2 regions of the Gordonia marina genome follow, and region 2 is predicted to be linked to the other one. Evidence: riboswitches for the same ligand, from Rfam matches in the RefSeq annotation. Region 2 holds a riboswitch; the other holds the start of a gene.
The links. A riboswitch is a leader RNA that binds a small molecule or an ion and turns the genes downstream of it on or off. The one in region 2 is predicted to bind cyclic di-AMP.

Region 1 (7,229 bases), on a different contig from region 2:
AGGTCCGCCACTGCGCGACGGCGGTCGCCCGGTCCACACCGAGCGCCCCGGCCAGGGCCGCGTCGGTCTTCGCGACCGGTCCGCCCTGGGCGACGGCGAGATACATCCGCTTGAGCTTGTCCTCGCCGTACTTCTGCGCGACGAACGTCGCGAAGCTCCAGGAGCTCTGGTAGGCGAGCCGGGCGGCATCGGTGTCGACGGAGAAGTCCTTGTCGCTCGGCAGCGCTTTCGGCACGTCGCCCGCGGCGATCTGCGCGGACAGCTCCGGCGCCACATCGGTGAAGTCGACCTTGGTGCCGCGGCGGCCGACGTACTCGGCGACCCCCTCGGTGAGCCACATCGGCGCGTCGTCGGCGGTGTCGAGCCTGGTCGCGACGTGGGTCAGCTCGTGCCGTAGCACCACGCCGATGCCGGCCACCGACAGCTGGCCGGCGGCGGGCGCGAGCACCACGCGCTGGCCGATCACCGTCTTGGCCCCGCCGTCGATCCGCGAGAAGACGGTCGCCGCGGCCGCCGCGTTGGTCTCCCCCGGCGCGGTGCGGGTGAACCCGGCGAACTGTTCGGGGGTGCCGGTGACCTGGATGACGGCCTTGCGCACCCACGCGTCACCCCAGAACGCGGTCACCGCGGCGACGGCCGGCGCGAGCTGGTCGCGCACCTTCGCCACGGTGCGGTCGGTACCCGGGTACGACAGGATCGACGACGTGCCGCCGGCCGTCGGAACGTCGTCGGCCAGGAGCCCGCCGAACGCCCACGGCACCAGTTCGGGCGGCCGCACCTCCTGCGTGGGGTCGACCGACTCGTCGGGGGCCAGCGAACCGTCGCCCAGCAGCTTCCAGTCGTCTCCGTAACGGGCGACGGCCAGTTCCTGCGGCACATCGATCACCGGCTCGTCGACACCCGGACGGGCCGCACCGCCGAGCGCGTAGCTCGCGGTGATCGGGGTGACCCACGTGTCGGAGGCGCCGGCGTCGTTCAGCCGTACGCCGAGTTCGCCGCCGATCAGCCGCTCCGGCCCGGCCGACGGGGCCAGCCGGTACTGCAGGGTCCGCAGCACCAGGTTGCTGCCCCGCGGCACCGTGGCGGCCGGGGCCGACGACGACGGCCGATCCCCCGAGCGCGGCGACCGCCGCGGCACCGAGCGCTGCGGCGCCGGGCTCTGTGGCGCCGCCCCGGACGGGGTGGCCGTGGGCGCGACGGACGTGGCGGCGCGACGGGCCGGGGCCGGCCGAAGGTCGTCCTGCGCACGATGGAGCGACTGCCGGAACGCGGGAGTCGCCAGCGGGTCGATCAACGCGTCGAGCCCGGCCCGATCACCGCTGGTGAGGGCCTTGGTGAGGGCGTCGAGCAGGGCGGTGACCCCGTCGGCCCGCTGCTGCTCGAAGGCGTTCGGCGGGGTGCTGAACAGCGGCGTCGTCGACGACGACGGCGCGGCCGCCTTCTCGCCGGAACCGCACGCGGTCACTCCCCCGGCGAGCAGGGCGAGGGCGGTGGCGGAGGCCACCGCCCGGGAGGCCCTGGAGGCTGGGGACAAGTCAGTACCGTCGCGCCGAGTTGTAGGGGCCGGCCTTGTCGATGGGCACCACGGCGACCGGGACACCGAACGTGGAGGCATGGATCACGTAGCCGTCGCCGACGTACATGCCGACGTGGTGGGCGTCGCCGTAGTAGATGATCAGGTCGCCCGGCTTGAGGTCGCCCCGGGCCACCGGGGTGCCGCCGCCCATCTGCGCTTCGCTGGTCCGCGGCAGGGTCTTGCCCGCCTGCTTGTAGGCCCACACCATCAGACCCGAGCAGTCGAACTGGTTCGGTCCGGTGGCACCCCAGACGTAGGGATCGCCGATGCGGCTGATCGCGGCCTGCACGGCGATCGCCTCGGGCGAGGTGCCCTTCGGGACCGCCCGCGGGTCGAAGTTGTACTTGGGGCCGCGCAGCGCGGCCAGTTGCTTGCCGGTCATCGACTGGTAGACCGCGCGGATGGTGACCGCTTCCAGCTGCAGATCGGACTGCTTGGCCTGCAGTTCGCCGCGCTTGCGCACCGCATCGGTCATCGCGGCCGAGGCCGTCGCCGACGTCTTCTGCGCGGCCGCCTTGGCGCTGGTCGCCCGGTCGACCGACTTCTTGACACTCGCGATGTCGCCGTCGACCTGCCGGGAGATCACCTCGAGGTCGGACATGTTGTCCAGGACGTTCTGCGGCGAGTCGCTGACCAGCAGGGCGTAGAGCCGGTTGGCGCGGACTCCGCGCGAACTCGCCCGGGCCAGCACGTCGACCGTGGCCCGCGCCTCGTCGAGGCGGCGGTCGGCCGCGTCCAGGTCCTTCTGCGCGGCGGCGGCGTCCTTGCGCGCGCCGGCGGCGATCTTGCGCTGCTTGTCGTACTCGGCCTGCGCCTTGTTCATCGACTCGGCCGACTTCTCGGCCTGGTCCGACAACTGGCGGTAGTGCGTGAGCAACTGGTCCGCCGAGCGCGCCGGCTCGGCCATCGCCAACTCGGGCGAGACCACCGCCAGCGTGGTCGCGACGCTCAGCGCCGCGACGATCGATACGCCGCGCCGGGTGGCACGGCGGAATTCACACGTACGCATCACTTCTGACATCCCTACCGATACTCGAATCGAGCCGCGCTCCCCGGAGGGGCCCACGGCTCGACTCGGTACTGCATGTTTGCGGCGTGTGCGCTCAGTAGCGGCGGATGCCGGTCAGCGCCCAGGCCTTGACCGGCGCGCGCTTCACCGGCACACCCTCGGTCGAGGCGTGGATGAACTGGCCGTGGCCAGCGTAGATGCCGGCGTGGCCGCCGCCGTTGAAGATCAGCACGTCGCCGGGCTTGGCGTCGGCGAGCGAAGACACTCGCTGGCCGCCGCCGAGCTGGCCGTAGCTGTCACGCGGGATGGTCTTACCGGCCTGCTTGTACGACCAGTAGACGAGGCCGGAGCAGTCGAAGGCGTTCGGGCCGGCGGCGCCGTACACGTAGGGCGAGCCGATCTTGGACTCGGCGGCGCGCAGCGCCTTCTGGGCACGCACCGGCTGGCTGTTGAGCAGACCCCCGCCGTTGTTGCCGTTCTGCTGGAACTGCGGCGGCACCTGGTTGTCGTTGATGCCGGGGACCTCGAAGGTCCCGACACCCGGCACGTTCACCGGGGCGGCGTCGGCCGGACCGGCCGCGAGCGCGAGGGCACCGACGGCGATCGAACCGGTGACCACGGCGGTCTTGGCCACCTTGGCGGCGACGCGGGGCTGTTCCAAACGGTGTTTGGCCACGGAAAGTATCTCCTTGTTGTTTCTCCCTGACCGCCGACCGGGTTAGCTGTCGGGTTCGGGCCGGAAGAGATGGCCCTACGCGGTTGCCCGCGATTCACCCCGATCCCTCGGCGCACCCGGCTCTCGCCGCGCGTCCGATGAGGAAGTGGTGGTTCCCCGGTACGCGGCCCTTGGTGGGGGCCGCGATTAGGCGGTGACCTCGGAGCGGAAATCCCCTGGCGGGAACCCCCGCCCTGGAAGGTCTCAGAAAGATTACGAAACTCGCGGGTCCGATGTCCACCGAACGCGCGAGGCGGTCGGGACCGCCTACCGGATCAGACCGCCCGGAGACGGCCGTGCGAACGCTCGGTGAATCCCGTTTGACGTGCTGCGATGTCACTTCTGGCGGCCCGTGCGGCCGCCCGCGAAATCAGCGCTGTGTCAACGAACACATCGATGGCATCGAGGAGGTCGTCATCGGTCTCCGCCCACTGGCTTTCGGGACCGAAGTCCCTGGTGGCAGGGGAAAAGAGCACCTGCATCAGACATCCGTCACAGGCCCGCTGCCGGGCCGGGCACGTCGCGCAGTCGATTTTCATTGTGATCTACCTCTCATTCGTAGCGTTGAGCGTGGTGACCGCCGTTTTCCGGCGGACCACGGCGCTCCGGCGGCACGGGAACACTCGACTCGAGGTGGAGACTAGGACGACCCTCCGACACCGGGGCCGCGGACCGCCGCGGCGGAACGGATTGTCGGAGGTGCCGCCTACCTTCCCGGGTATGGCTGATCACCGACCCGAACAGCAGCTGAGCTTCGCCGATCTCCCCGACGACGAGGAGTTCGCCACCGCCGCGCTGTACGACACCACCCTGGTGATCGTCGATCTGGAGACCACCGGCGGCAGCGCCGACCGGGATGCGATCACCGAGATCGGCGCGGTGAAGATCCGCGGCGGCGAGGTGCTCGGCGAGTTCGCCACCCTGGTCGACCCGGGTCGGGAGATTCCGCCGCAGATCGTCTCGCTGACCGGCATCACCACGGCGATGGTGCACGACGCCCCCACCATCGACGAGGTGCTGCCGGCGTTCTTCGAGTTCGCCCGCGGCGCGATCCTGGTGGCCCACAACGCCCGGTTCGACACCGGCTTCCTCAAACGCGCCGCCGCCCGCCGTCATCTGCCCTGGCCGTTCCCGGCGACGCTGTGCACCGTGGTGATGGCGCGGCGGATCCTCTCCCGGCAAGAAGCACCCACGGTCAAGCTGAGTGCGCTCGCCGAGCTCTTCGACGTCTCCGTGACGCCCACCCACCGGGCGCTCGACGACGCCCGCGCCACCGTCGAGGTGTTCCACTGTCTTCTCGAGCGCGTCGGGAATCAGGGTGTCCGCACCTATCGCGACCTGACCCGCTATCTGCCGCGCACCACGCCCGCGGTGCGCGCCAAGCGCACGCTCGCCGCCGGGCTGCCGCATCGGCCGGGCGTGTACCTCTTTCGCGGTCCCGGTGACGAGGTCCTCTATATCGGGACGGCCGTCGATCTGCACCGGCGCGTCTCCCAGTACTTCACCGGCGCCGATCCGCGCGCCCGGATGGCCGAGATGGTGGCCCTCGCCCGCCGGGTGGAGCACGTGGAGTGCGCGCACGCCCTCGAAGCCGGCGTGCGCGAACTGACCCTGCTGGCGGTGCACAAGCCCGCGTACAACCGGCGCTCCCGCAATCCGCGACAGGGCTGGTGGGTCGTGCTCACCGCCGAACGCTTCCCACGCCTGCGGGTGACCCGTACTCCCGGCGAGCTCTGTCTCGGCCCGTTCGGCGGCCGCGCGGCCGCCGCGGACGTCGCCGATGTGATCGCCGGTGCCGCCGGCCTGCGCACCTGCACGACGTCCCTGACGACCGCCGACCACCATTTCTGCCCGGGGACCGCCGCGGCCGCGGCGATGCCCGACCCGCTCGTCGCGGCGCTGCCGGGGGCGTGTCGTGCCGCGAGCGACCGCCCGCAGACCCTGCCCGACTATCTGCCCCGCGTCCGGGCCGCCGCCGATCTGATCGAGGGCCGATCCGACGCGCTGCTCGACCAGCTCGCCGGGCGCCTGGCCCGGCTCGCCGAACTGCGTCGCTTCGAGTCGGCCGCCCGCGCCCGCGACCGGCTCGCCGCGACCATCGAGGCCCTCGCCCGCTGCCAGCGCCTCTCCGCGCTCGCCCGGCTCGACGAACTGGTTCTCGCCCGGCCGGCCTCCGCGCCGGCCGGCGGCTGGGACTTCGCGGTGATCCGCTACGGCCGGCTCGCCGGCGCGGGCTACGCGGCGCGCGGTGTGGCGCCGATGCCGGTCGTCGAACTCCTCGTCGCCGGGGCGCAGTCGATCCCGCCGCCGGGTCCCGGCGACGGTCCACTGTCCGGGGCGCCGCCCGAGGAGGTGGCGCTGCTCTGGCGGTGGATCGCCGAGCCGGGCACCCGGGTGGTCTCGGTGACCGGCGACCTGTCGCTCCCGATCGGCTCGGCGCAGCGCCGTCTCGACTTCTCCGACGTCGCCCGCCGCGCCCGGGAACACCCGGCTCCACCGGCCGCCGGCTCGTTTAGGCTCGGGGCATGATCACCGCCATCGTCCTCATCGGAGCCGACATCCACCAGATCCCGGAGACCGCGCAGGCCGTCGCCGACATCCCGGGGGTCACCGAGGTGTACTCGTGCGCCGGGGACGTCGATCTGATCGCCAAGGTGCGTGTCCGCAGCCACGACGACATCGCCGATGTCGTCACCGGCCGGATCAACCGGCTCCCCGGAGTGCGCCACAGCGCCACCCACATCGCTTTCCGCAGCTACTCGAGCTCGGAGGTGGAGGGCGGCTTCTCCATCGGAGAGGAATAAGGAGAGGAGAGCTACCCGGCCAGCGCGGTACTGAGCTCGGCCCAGCGCGCCAGCCGGTCGGCCGCCGCCCCGGAGTCGAGCACCTCGTCGATCCGGGCGAGGGCGTCGCGCACGGCCGCGGTCAGCTCGCCCTCGCCGAACAGCCGCTCCTGCTCGAAGGCGACCAACGTGGCCGCGGCGTTCAGCGACACCGCGTCACGCACCGGTCCGCGTGCCCCGGCGAACAGATCCCGGGCGATCCCCGCGTTCACCTGAGCGTCGCCGCCCTGCAGCGCCGACAGCTCCACCAGCTCCAGACCGAGGTCGCGGGGATCGAGCGTGTGCCGGGCCACCTCGCCGCCGACCACCTGCCACACCGTCGACGTCGTGGTCGTGGTCAGCTCGTCGAGGCCGTCGTCACCGCGCACCACCAGCACCCGGTTGCCGCGCTCGGCGAAGGTCTGCGCCAGCGCGGGAGCCAGATCGGTGAACGCGCAGCCGATCAGCCCGGCCTCCGGCGACGCCGGATTGGTCAGCGGGCCGAGGACGTTGAACACCGTCGGGATGCCGATCTCCTTGCGCGGCGGGCCGGCGAACCGGAACGCCGGGTGAAAGACCGGGGCGAAGCAGAAGCCGATCCCCACCTCGTGCAGACAGCGCTGCACCGCTTCGGGGCCGAGGGAGATCGCGACGCCGAGCGCTTCCAGCACATCGGCGCCGCCGCTCTTGGACGACGCCGCGCGGTTGCCGTGCTTCACCACCGGCACCCCCGCCGCGGCGACCACGACCGAGGTCATCGTCGAGATGTTCACCGTGTGCGAGCGGTCGCCGCCGGTGCCGACGATGTCGACCGCCGGCCCGCCCGGGTCCACCCGATTGGCCATCTCGAGCATGGTGGCGGCGAGGCCGCGCAGTTCCGACGGGGCGGCGCCCTTCATCTTCACGCCCACCCCGAACGCCGCGATCTGTGCTCCGGTCGCCGCGTCCGACATGATCTCGCGCATCGCCCAGCCGGCTTCGCCCACCGTCAGGTCGTGGCCGTCGGTCACCTTGCCGAGGATCTGCGGCCAGGTGAGCGACTCCGGCGACGGCGCGGACGAGGACAGCGGAGCGAAGGTGTTCACCCCGACAGGATAAACAGTGTTC
Region 2 (7,229 bases):
AAACCCTGCCCGAGGTTGATCGCGTCGTGCGCGACCGCCAGCGCCGACATCTCGGCGAAGATGGTCTCGGCGAACGGCCGCAGCCGCCGCACCAGGTTTCGACGGGGCTCAACAGGCATGGCGCTCACTCCACCATCGGCAGGTCGGCGGCGTCGATGATCCGGTACGCGTAGCCCTGCTCGGCCAGGAACCGCTGCCGGTGCGCGGCGTAGTCGGCGTCCAGGCTGTCCCGGGAGACGACGGAATAGAAGTGCGCCTGCCCGCCGCCGGCCTTCGGGCGCAGCAGGCGGCCGAGGCGCTGCGCCTCCTCCTGCCGGGAGCCGAAGGTGCCCGACACCTGCACGGCGACGGAGGCCTCCGGCAGGTCGATGGAGAAATTCGCGACCTTGGAGACCACGAGCGTGGTGATCTCGCCGCGCCGGAACGCGTCGAACAGCTTCTCCCGCTCGGCGTTGCGGGTGGAGCCCTGGATCACCGGCGCGTCCAGTTCCCGGCCCAGTTCTTCGAGCTGGTCGATGTAGGCGCCGATCACCAGGGTCTGCGCGCCGCGGTGCTGGGCGAGGATCGACCGCACCACCCGCAGCTTGGAATGGGCCGTCGAGCACAGCTTGTACTTCGTGTCGGCCTCGGCGACGGCGTACTGGAGCCGCTCGTCGTCGGACATGGTGACGCGCACCTCGATGCACTCGGCGGGTGCGATCCAGCCCTGCGCCTCGATGTCCTTCCAGGGCGCGTCGTACCGCTTGGGGCCGATCAGACTGAACACGTCGCCCTCGCGACCGTCCTCGCGGACCAGTGTCGCGGTCAGGCCGAGGCGGCGGCGCGACTGCAGGTCGGCGGTCATCCGGAAGACCGGCGCGGGCAGCAGGTGCACCTCGTCGTAGATGATGAGGCCCCAGTCGCGCGAGTCGAACAGGTCGAGATTGCGGTACTCGCCCTTCGACTTCCGGGTCATCACCTGATAGGTCGCGATGGTGACCGGCCGGATCTCCTTGCGCTCGCCGGAGTACTCGCCGATCTCCTCTTCGGTGAGCGAGGTGCGGGCGATCAGCTCGCGCTTCCACTGCCGGCCGGCGACGGTGTTGGTCACCAGGATCAGCGTGGTCGCCCCGGCCTTGGCCATCGCCGCCGCGCCGACCATCGTCTTGCCCGCACCGCACGGCAGCACGACGACGCCGGAGCCGCCCGCCCAGAACGAATCCGCCGCGAACTGCTGGTAGTCGCGCAGCTCCCAGTCGTCCTGTTCCAGTTCGATGGGGTGCGCCTCGCCGTCCACATAGCCCGCGAGGTCCTCGGCCGGCCAGCCGATCTTCAGCAGCGCCTGCTTCAGCCGTCCCCGCTCGGACGGATGCACGACGACGGTGTCCTCGTCGATCCGTGCGCCGAGCATCGGCGCGATCTTCTTGTTGCGCAGCACTTCTTCGAGGACGGCGCGGTCGAGCGAGACCAGGCTCAGGCCGTGCGCCGGATTCTTGGTCAGTTGCAGCCGGCCGAAGCGGCCCATGGTGTCGACGATGTCGACCAGCAGCGGTTGCGGCACCGGATAGCGCGAGAAGGTGACCAGGGCGTCGACCACCTGCTCGGCGTCGTGCCCGGCGGCCCGCGCGTTCCACAACGCCAGCGGTGTCACCCGGTAGGTGTGGACGTGCTCGGGGGCGCGTTCGAGTTCGGCGAAGGGGGCGATCGCCGCACGCGCGGCACCGGCCTGCGGGTGATCGATCTCCAGCAGCACGGTCTTGTCCGATTGGACGATCAGGGGTCCGTCAGTCACGCGTTCTATTGTCCTACAGCAGCTCGAGGGTGGTGATCCGGTGGAGGGAGTACCGGGCGTCGTCGTCGGTGTCGGTGCTGCCGATCAGCTGCCCGGCGGCCAGTGACCGCGGCCGGACGACGTGTTTGCTGGCCGCGCCGTGCGCGTCGACGTAGCCGACGCGCACCTGTTTGCCGGTGCGCAGGGCCAGCTGGACCAGCGCGGAGGCGCTCTCGCCGCCGCCGGTCACCCGCACCGAGCCGGCCGCGGGCTCGTCGGCTCGGTCGGCGGCTCGCAGCCGGTCGACCACGCTCGCCGCCTGGCCGGGGGATATCCGGGCACGACGCTGCGGCGCCCGGGCGCCCCGGGTGCGTGCCGGGACACGGCTGCCGCGGGCGCGCAGATCGATCAGGGCGCCGGACGAGTCCTCGCCGGCCGGAGCGAATCCGCCGCGCCGGAGGGCGTCGATCACGTCGCGGACCGGTGCGGGGGAGACGGCCACGGTCGCCGCCAGCGCGCGCAACGAGACCTCGGCGGCGGCCTCGCTGCGCAGGACGCCGGCCAGCAGCGCGGTATCCTCGCAGCGCACGAACGACGACGCCACGCCCACCCGCAGACTCCCGTGCCGCTGGGCGACGTCGTCGACGAGGTAGGTCAGCGACTGCGGGACCGGCGTCCGGGAACGACTCGCCAGCAGCGCGTTGATCTCCGATCCGGAACGGCCGGAGTCGAGGGCGCGGCGCAGGCTGTCTTCGCTGATCCGGTACACCGACGCGGCGCCGCCGGACTCCAGATCGGCGATCGCCTGCACGTGCTCGGCCAGTTCCGGTGTCATCGGGCCGGGCACCATCAGGGTGAGGTCGGCCTGCACCAGGAAGTGGTCGACGGGCGACGGCAGCGCGCGGTCCATCGCGGCCAGCGTCGCCGCGGCGGTGTCCTCGTCGTCCGGGCCGGCCCCGGTCAGCAGTGCCCGTCCGGGTGCGGTGAGGCAGCCGTGGGCCACCAGGCCGAGCTCGGTGGCCTCGCGCAGCGTCTCGCCGACGAAGCGCCGTGTCCAGCGGCGCACTTGCCGCGGATGCCGCCAGACGAGTGCGGCGATGAGGTCGTCGAGTTCGAGCGGGGCGGCCGCTTCGGCGGACACCAGCGGTTCGAGGACCTGGTGCCGGGTGAGCGGGGCGGCGGCGTCGAACAAGCCGGAACTCAGCGCGGCGAGCGTGTTGCCGTCGCGATCGGTGTCCCCGATCTGCCACGGCCGCCGCGGCAGCTCCAGCCAGGCGGTCGCCAGCGTGTACCAGCGCCGCTCGGGACCGGTGTGTTCCCAGGCGTCGACGGCGGTGGTGGGCGCGAACGCCTCCTCGCCGTTCCAGTCGGCGGGCTCGGGTTCGGGGAAGCCGGAGTCGAGTAGCCGGGCACCGGCCAGCAGCTCCACCAGGAGTCCGACGCGGGCCACCGGCAGCCCGCTGGCCTTGGCCAGGCGGCGCAGTTCGCGGATGCCGACGCCGCCCGAGCGCAGTTCGGCGGCCGGCGCATGGCCGAGGACATCGAGCAGGTCGCCCGCGTGCCGGAGCAGTTCGAGGGCCTCACCGGCGCCGGCGGCATCGATCTGGTCGGCGGTGAACCGGCCGGTGCCGCTGGTCAGGGCCGGCGCTTCGAGGACGGCCGTGCGCAGCGGCGGCTCGCCCTTCAGTAGTTGCCCGGCCATCGGTACCAGCTCGACGGTCTGCTCGTCGATCCGGGCCAGCAGGCCGCACGCGATCAGCCGGGGCACGGGCGCGCTCGGATCGGCGTCGGGGGCCGCGTCCCGGCTGCGGCCGAGCGGCGGCCCGGCGGCCAGCGTGGTGAGCAGTTCACGGGGACGGTCGTCGAGACCGTCGAGCAGGGCGCGGATCTCGTCGGTGGTCGCGGTGGCGAGCGGGCCGATCAGGTGGTGCCCGCGCCACGGGAGCGCCGAACTCAGGTGGATGCCGGCGACCCACGCGGGTTTGCGCGCGATGCCGGTCCCCGAGTCCCAGATCAGGCCGCGGGCGGCCAGGTCCGCGAGCCGGGCGTCGACCTCGGCGCGCTTGAGGCGACGGCCCAGGCGGGCGACGATCTCGTCGCGGCCGACCGGGCCGAGCAGGTCGTGCTGGACGCCGGGGCCGGCGGCGTCGAGAAACGCCTCCAGGACGGCGACCCCGGCCAGATCCAGGCCATCGCCGGCCAGCGCGATCGACGCGGCGGACAGGGCGCGCTGGGCGAGCACCGCCGTGCCGCGCGGCGGCGGTGAGGCCAGATCCGGACGGCGGAGCAGCAGCGCGCTCAACTCGTCGTCGGAGCGTCCGGCCAGCGTCTCGGCCAGGCCGCGCTGGGGTCGGTCCGTGGTCATCGGATCCATGCTACCGACCGCGTGCGGAGGAGACTTGGGTCCCGGCTTTGCCGGTGGGTGCCACGCGCCCGGCACCGCCATGGCAGAATGAGCGTCGTGGCTAAGAAGAATTCCTACGTCGACAACGGCTGGCCTGAGATCTCGGAAGAGGATCACGCCGTGACCGAGTTCACCGCTCACCTCGCCGGCGCACTGTCGCCGTTCGGCAACGAGACTCCGTTCCCGGTGCCCGCGAGCGAGCTCTCGTTCATTCAGCCGAAGACCGTCGTCAACCGCTGACGCGCAGCGTCCGAAACCCCGTACCCGCTCGGTACGGGGTTTTTCGTCTGTTCTCCTACGCGTGACCGTCCGCCGGTCGGCGGATGCGAGGAAGCCCGCACCGAATCGGTGCGGGCTTCCTCGTCGTCCGGGGGTGTCGGTCAGAGACCGAGCGCCTTCTTGTTCTGGTTGAACAGGTCCAGCTGGCCCTTGTCGAGCTTGTAGCCCGAGTTCTGCAGGGCCTGAGCGGCGCCGGCGAGCTCCGGGTTCTTCTTGGCCTGCGCGATGGCCTCGTCGGTGTTCGCCGCGTCGGCGGAAGAGCCGTTCGACGAGCCGTTGCCGGACGGGCCGACCTTCGGCAGCTTCGGGGTGGCCGGAGCGGTGCGCGGGGTGGCGCCGGAGAGCCCGGTGCCGCAGACCGGCCAGGCGCCCTTGCCCTGGCTGGCGAGCACGCGCTCACCGACGGCGATCTGCTGCTCGCGGCTGGCCTGGTCGGCCGACGGAGCGTACTGGGTGCCACCGTGGGCGGCCCAGGTGCTCGGGGCGAACTGCAGGCCGCCCTGGTACCCGTTGCCGGTGTTGATGTGCCAGTTGCCGCCCGACTCGCACTGAGCGACGGCGTCCCACTCGGAGTCGGTCGCAGCGGCGGCGTGGCCGCCGCCGAACAGGGCCGCGCCGCCGCCGAGGACGGCGGAGGTCAGGGCCACCTTGGCGATGGTCTTGGTGGTGCTGGACGACGGCTTCGCGTGACGTGCCATAGGTCTCTGGTATTCCTCTCTCCACGCGCCTGCGAAGTCAGCTGTCGGGTTCGAGCGAGAGGTGCTCGGTCCCGGTCCGGCGAGCCGGTCCGGGGACTTAACCCCAAGGCGAGCCATCCTGCGATGGCCTGCCGTTATCCGGTGGGATGGTGGGTCCCCCGCCCTCGTTCCTGAACTGTGTCGTTCGGTACTCCCGGCGGCGGAACGAGGTTGGGCGCGACCGTCGGGATATTGGGTTGTCGGTGCCGGTGAGGGCGACCGGAATGAAGACTACGTAATCGGAATGGGGGAAGTCACCCCGTCCGGAAACCCCGGATTTCCGGGGTGTTCCCGGGTCTTTCGGCCCGTTCGGGCATCCGCGCAGGTAATCGCACTGACGGCCGTCCCGTGTCTCGTTCGTTATCGCCCCGTTATGTGACTAAGGTCACAGCCAGATTGAGACCTGGAACACGCGCGGCTATCCGCCGGACTCGCGGCGCGCCTCCAGCGCGCGGAAGGTGCTCGCGTGGAAGACGAGCGGCTCGGCTCCCGGGTCGCTGCACAGCGAGGTGATCCGGAGCAGCACGACGGTATGGTCGCCCGCCTCGTACTCGCCGGCGAGCGTGCACAGCAGGTGGGCGACGGCCCCGGGCAGGAACAGGGCGCCGCCGCCGGCGGTGAGCGGCTCGATGCCGTCGAACCGGTGCGCCGGCGGACCGGCGAGCTGACGGCAGAGGTCGCCCTGATCGGCGGCGAACACGCTCACTCCGAGTTCCGGTGCGGTGCGCAGCAACGGCCAGGTGGCCGATTCGCGGCGCACGCACACCGACACCAGCGGCGGATCGAGGGACACCGTGGTGAACGCGCTGGCCGCCATGCCGATCGGGCCGTCACCGGCCGGGGCGTCGGCGGGATCGACGTCGGCGGGGCCGCCCCGGCGGCAGACCGCGACCACGCCGGACGGGAAGCAGCTGTAGGCCCGTTTGAGGGCGCTCGAGTCGTCGGCGCTGTCCAGCACGATCGCGGTGTCGGTCATCGGCGGCGACGTCCCTGCAGCAGCGCGAAGACGACGGCCAGCAGCAATCCGAGTGGAGCGAGCAACGCGAGCAGGTAGGTGACCACCACGACCGCCTCGTTGGAGTCGCGGACGGCCGGCACCAGCAGCAGCAGGCTGGCGATCGCGCCGATCACCACCATGATCACGGCCGCCGGGAGCAGCGGGGACGACTTCTGGGTCTCCATGGCCCCCACCGTAGTCCTGGGCGTACGATCAGGCGAAGTGCGCCTCTTGCCCTTTCCGCGGATGTCCGACGGGCCGGGCAGGGCGCTTTCGTATGAGCAGTCACGAGCAGTTTGAGGGTGAGCGCAGTGCCGACCGGCCGGGTGAAGTGGTACGACTCCGAGAAGGGGTTCGGATTCCTGTCGCAGGAAGACGGGGAGGACGTCTACGTGCGTGCCTCCGCGCTGTCCGACGGGGCCGAGGGCCTGAAAGCCGGTCAGCGCGTCGAGTTCGACATGGCGGCCGGGCGACGGGGCCCGCAGGCGCTGCGCGTCACCGTGCTGGAGGCCGCGCCGAGTGTCGCCCGGAACGTGCGGGAGACCCAGCAGGCCGCGACCAAGCGGCACACCCCGGATGAGCTGCACGGCCTGATCGCCGATCTGATCACCCTGCTCGAGGGCAAGGTGCAGCCGGATCTGCGCAACGGCCGCTACCCGGACCGCAAGACGGCCCGGCGCATCTCGGAGGTCGTGCGCGCGGTGACCCGCGAACTCGACCGCTGAGTCCGAGTGTCGCAGGCTGATATCGGACTCGGCCTGTTGTGCCTACCGGAATTCTGAGGCGGAGGTTGCGTCTTGGCCCGGCGCTGTTCGCAGGACCGGAAGGATCGCGTGCGCTCCTACACGGGTCCGGTGTACACCGTGAACGTCGCCTCCGGCGGAGCACGTCTCTCGCCTCGATCCCATTCGAACATCCAGCCCCGACTGCGTGACGGCTACGGCTGGTTCGACGCCGGCCCATTGGATTTGGCGACCGTCGACCGCATCGTCATTTCTTGTCATACCCTGGTCTTATAGTCATTTTAACGGTACAGAATCAGGTGGCGCACACCGTGATGTG

Region 1: another riboswitch for cyclic di-AMP. It lies ahead of ACSEEN_RS19525 (C40 family peptidase); the one in region 2 lies ahead of ACSEEN_RS09845 (transglycosylase family protein).

Annotation. Positions count from the first base shown of each region.
Region 1 is NZ_JBPSDN010000046.1:15,516-22,744, forward strand. Features, by position in the region: gene ACSEEN_RS19515 (peptidase MA family metallohydrolase) at 1-1,504, opposite strand, end outside; gene ACSEEN_RS19520 (C40 family peptidase) at 1,536-2,585, opposite strand; gene ACSEEN_RS19525 (C40 family peptidase) at 2,680-3,261, opposite strand; cyclic di-AMP (ydaO/yuaA leader) riboswitch at 3,279-3,464, opposite strand; gene ACSEEN_RS19530 (hypothetical protein) at 3,576-3,782, opposite strand; gene ACSEEN_RS19535 (DEDD exonuclease domain-containing protein) at 4,021-5,829, shown strand; gene ACSEEN_RS19540 (Lrp/AsnC family transcriptional regulator) at 5,826-6,104, shown strand; gene trpD (anthranilate phosphoribosyltransferase) at 6,116-7,229, opposite strand, start outside; gene ACSEEN_RS19550 (hypothetical protein) at 7,228-7,229, opposite strand, start outside.
Region 2 is NZ_JBPSDN010000012.1:67,636-74,864, forward strand. Features, by position in the region: gene ACSEEN_RS09825 (pyridoxal phosphate-dependent aminotransferase) at 1-119, opposite strand, end outside; gene ACSEEN_RS09830 (DNA repair helicase XPB) at 125-1,771, opposite strand; gene ACSEEN_RS09835 (helicase-associated domain-containing protein) at 1,785-4,115, opposite strand; gene ACSEEN_RS09840 (hypothetical protein) at 4,203-4,394, shown strand; gene ACSEEN_RS09845 (transglycosylase family protein) at 4,535-5,131, opposite strand; cyclic di-AMP (ydaO/yuaA leader) riboswitch at 5,142-5,324, opposite strand; gene ACSEEN_RS09850 (flavin reductase family protein) at 5,589-6,146, opposite strand; gene ACSEEN_RS09855 (hypothetical protein) at 6,143-6,352, opposite strand; gene ACSEEN_RS09860 (cold-shock protein) at 6,479-6,892, shown strand.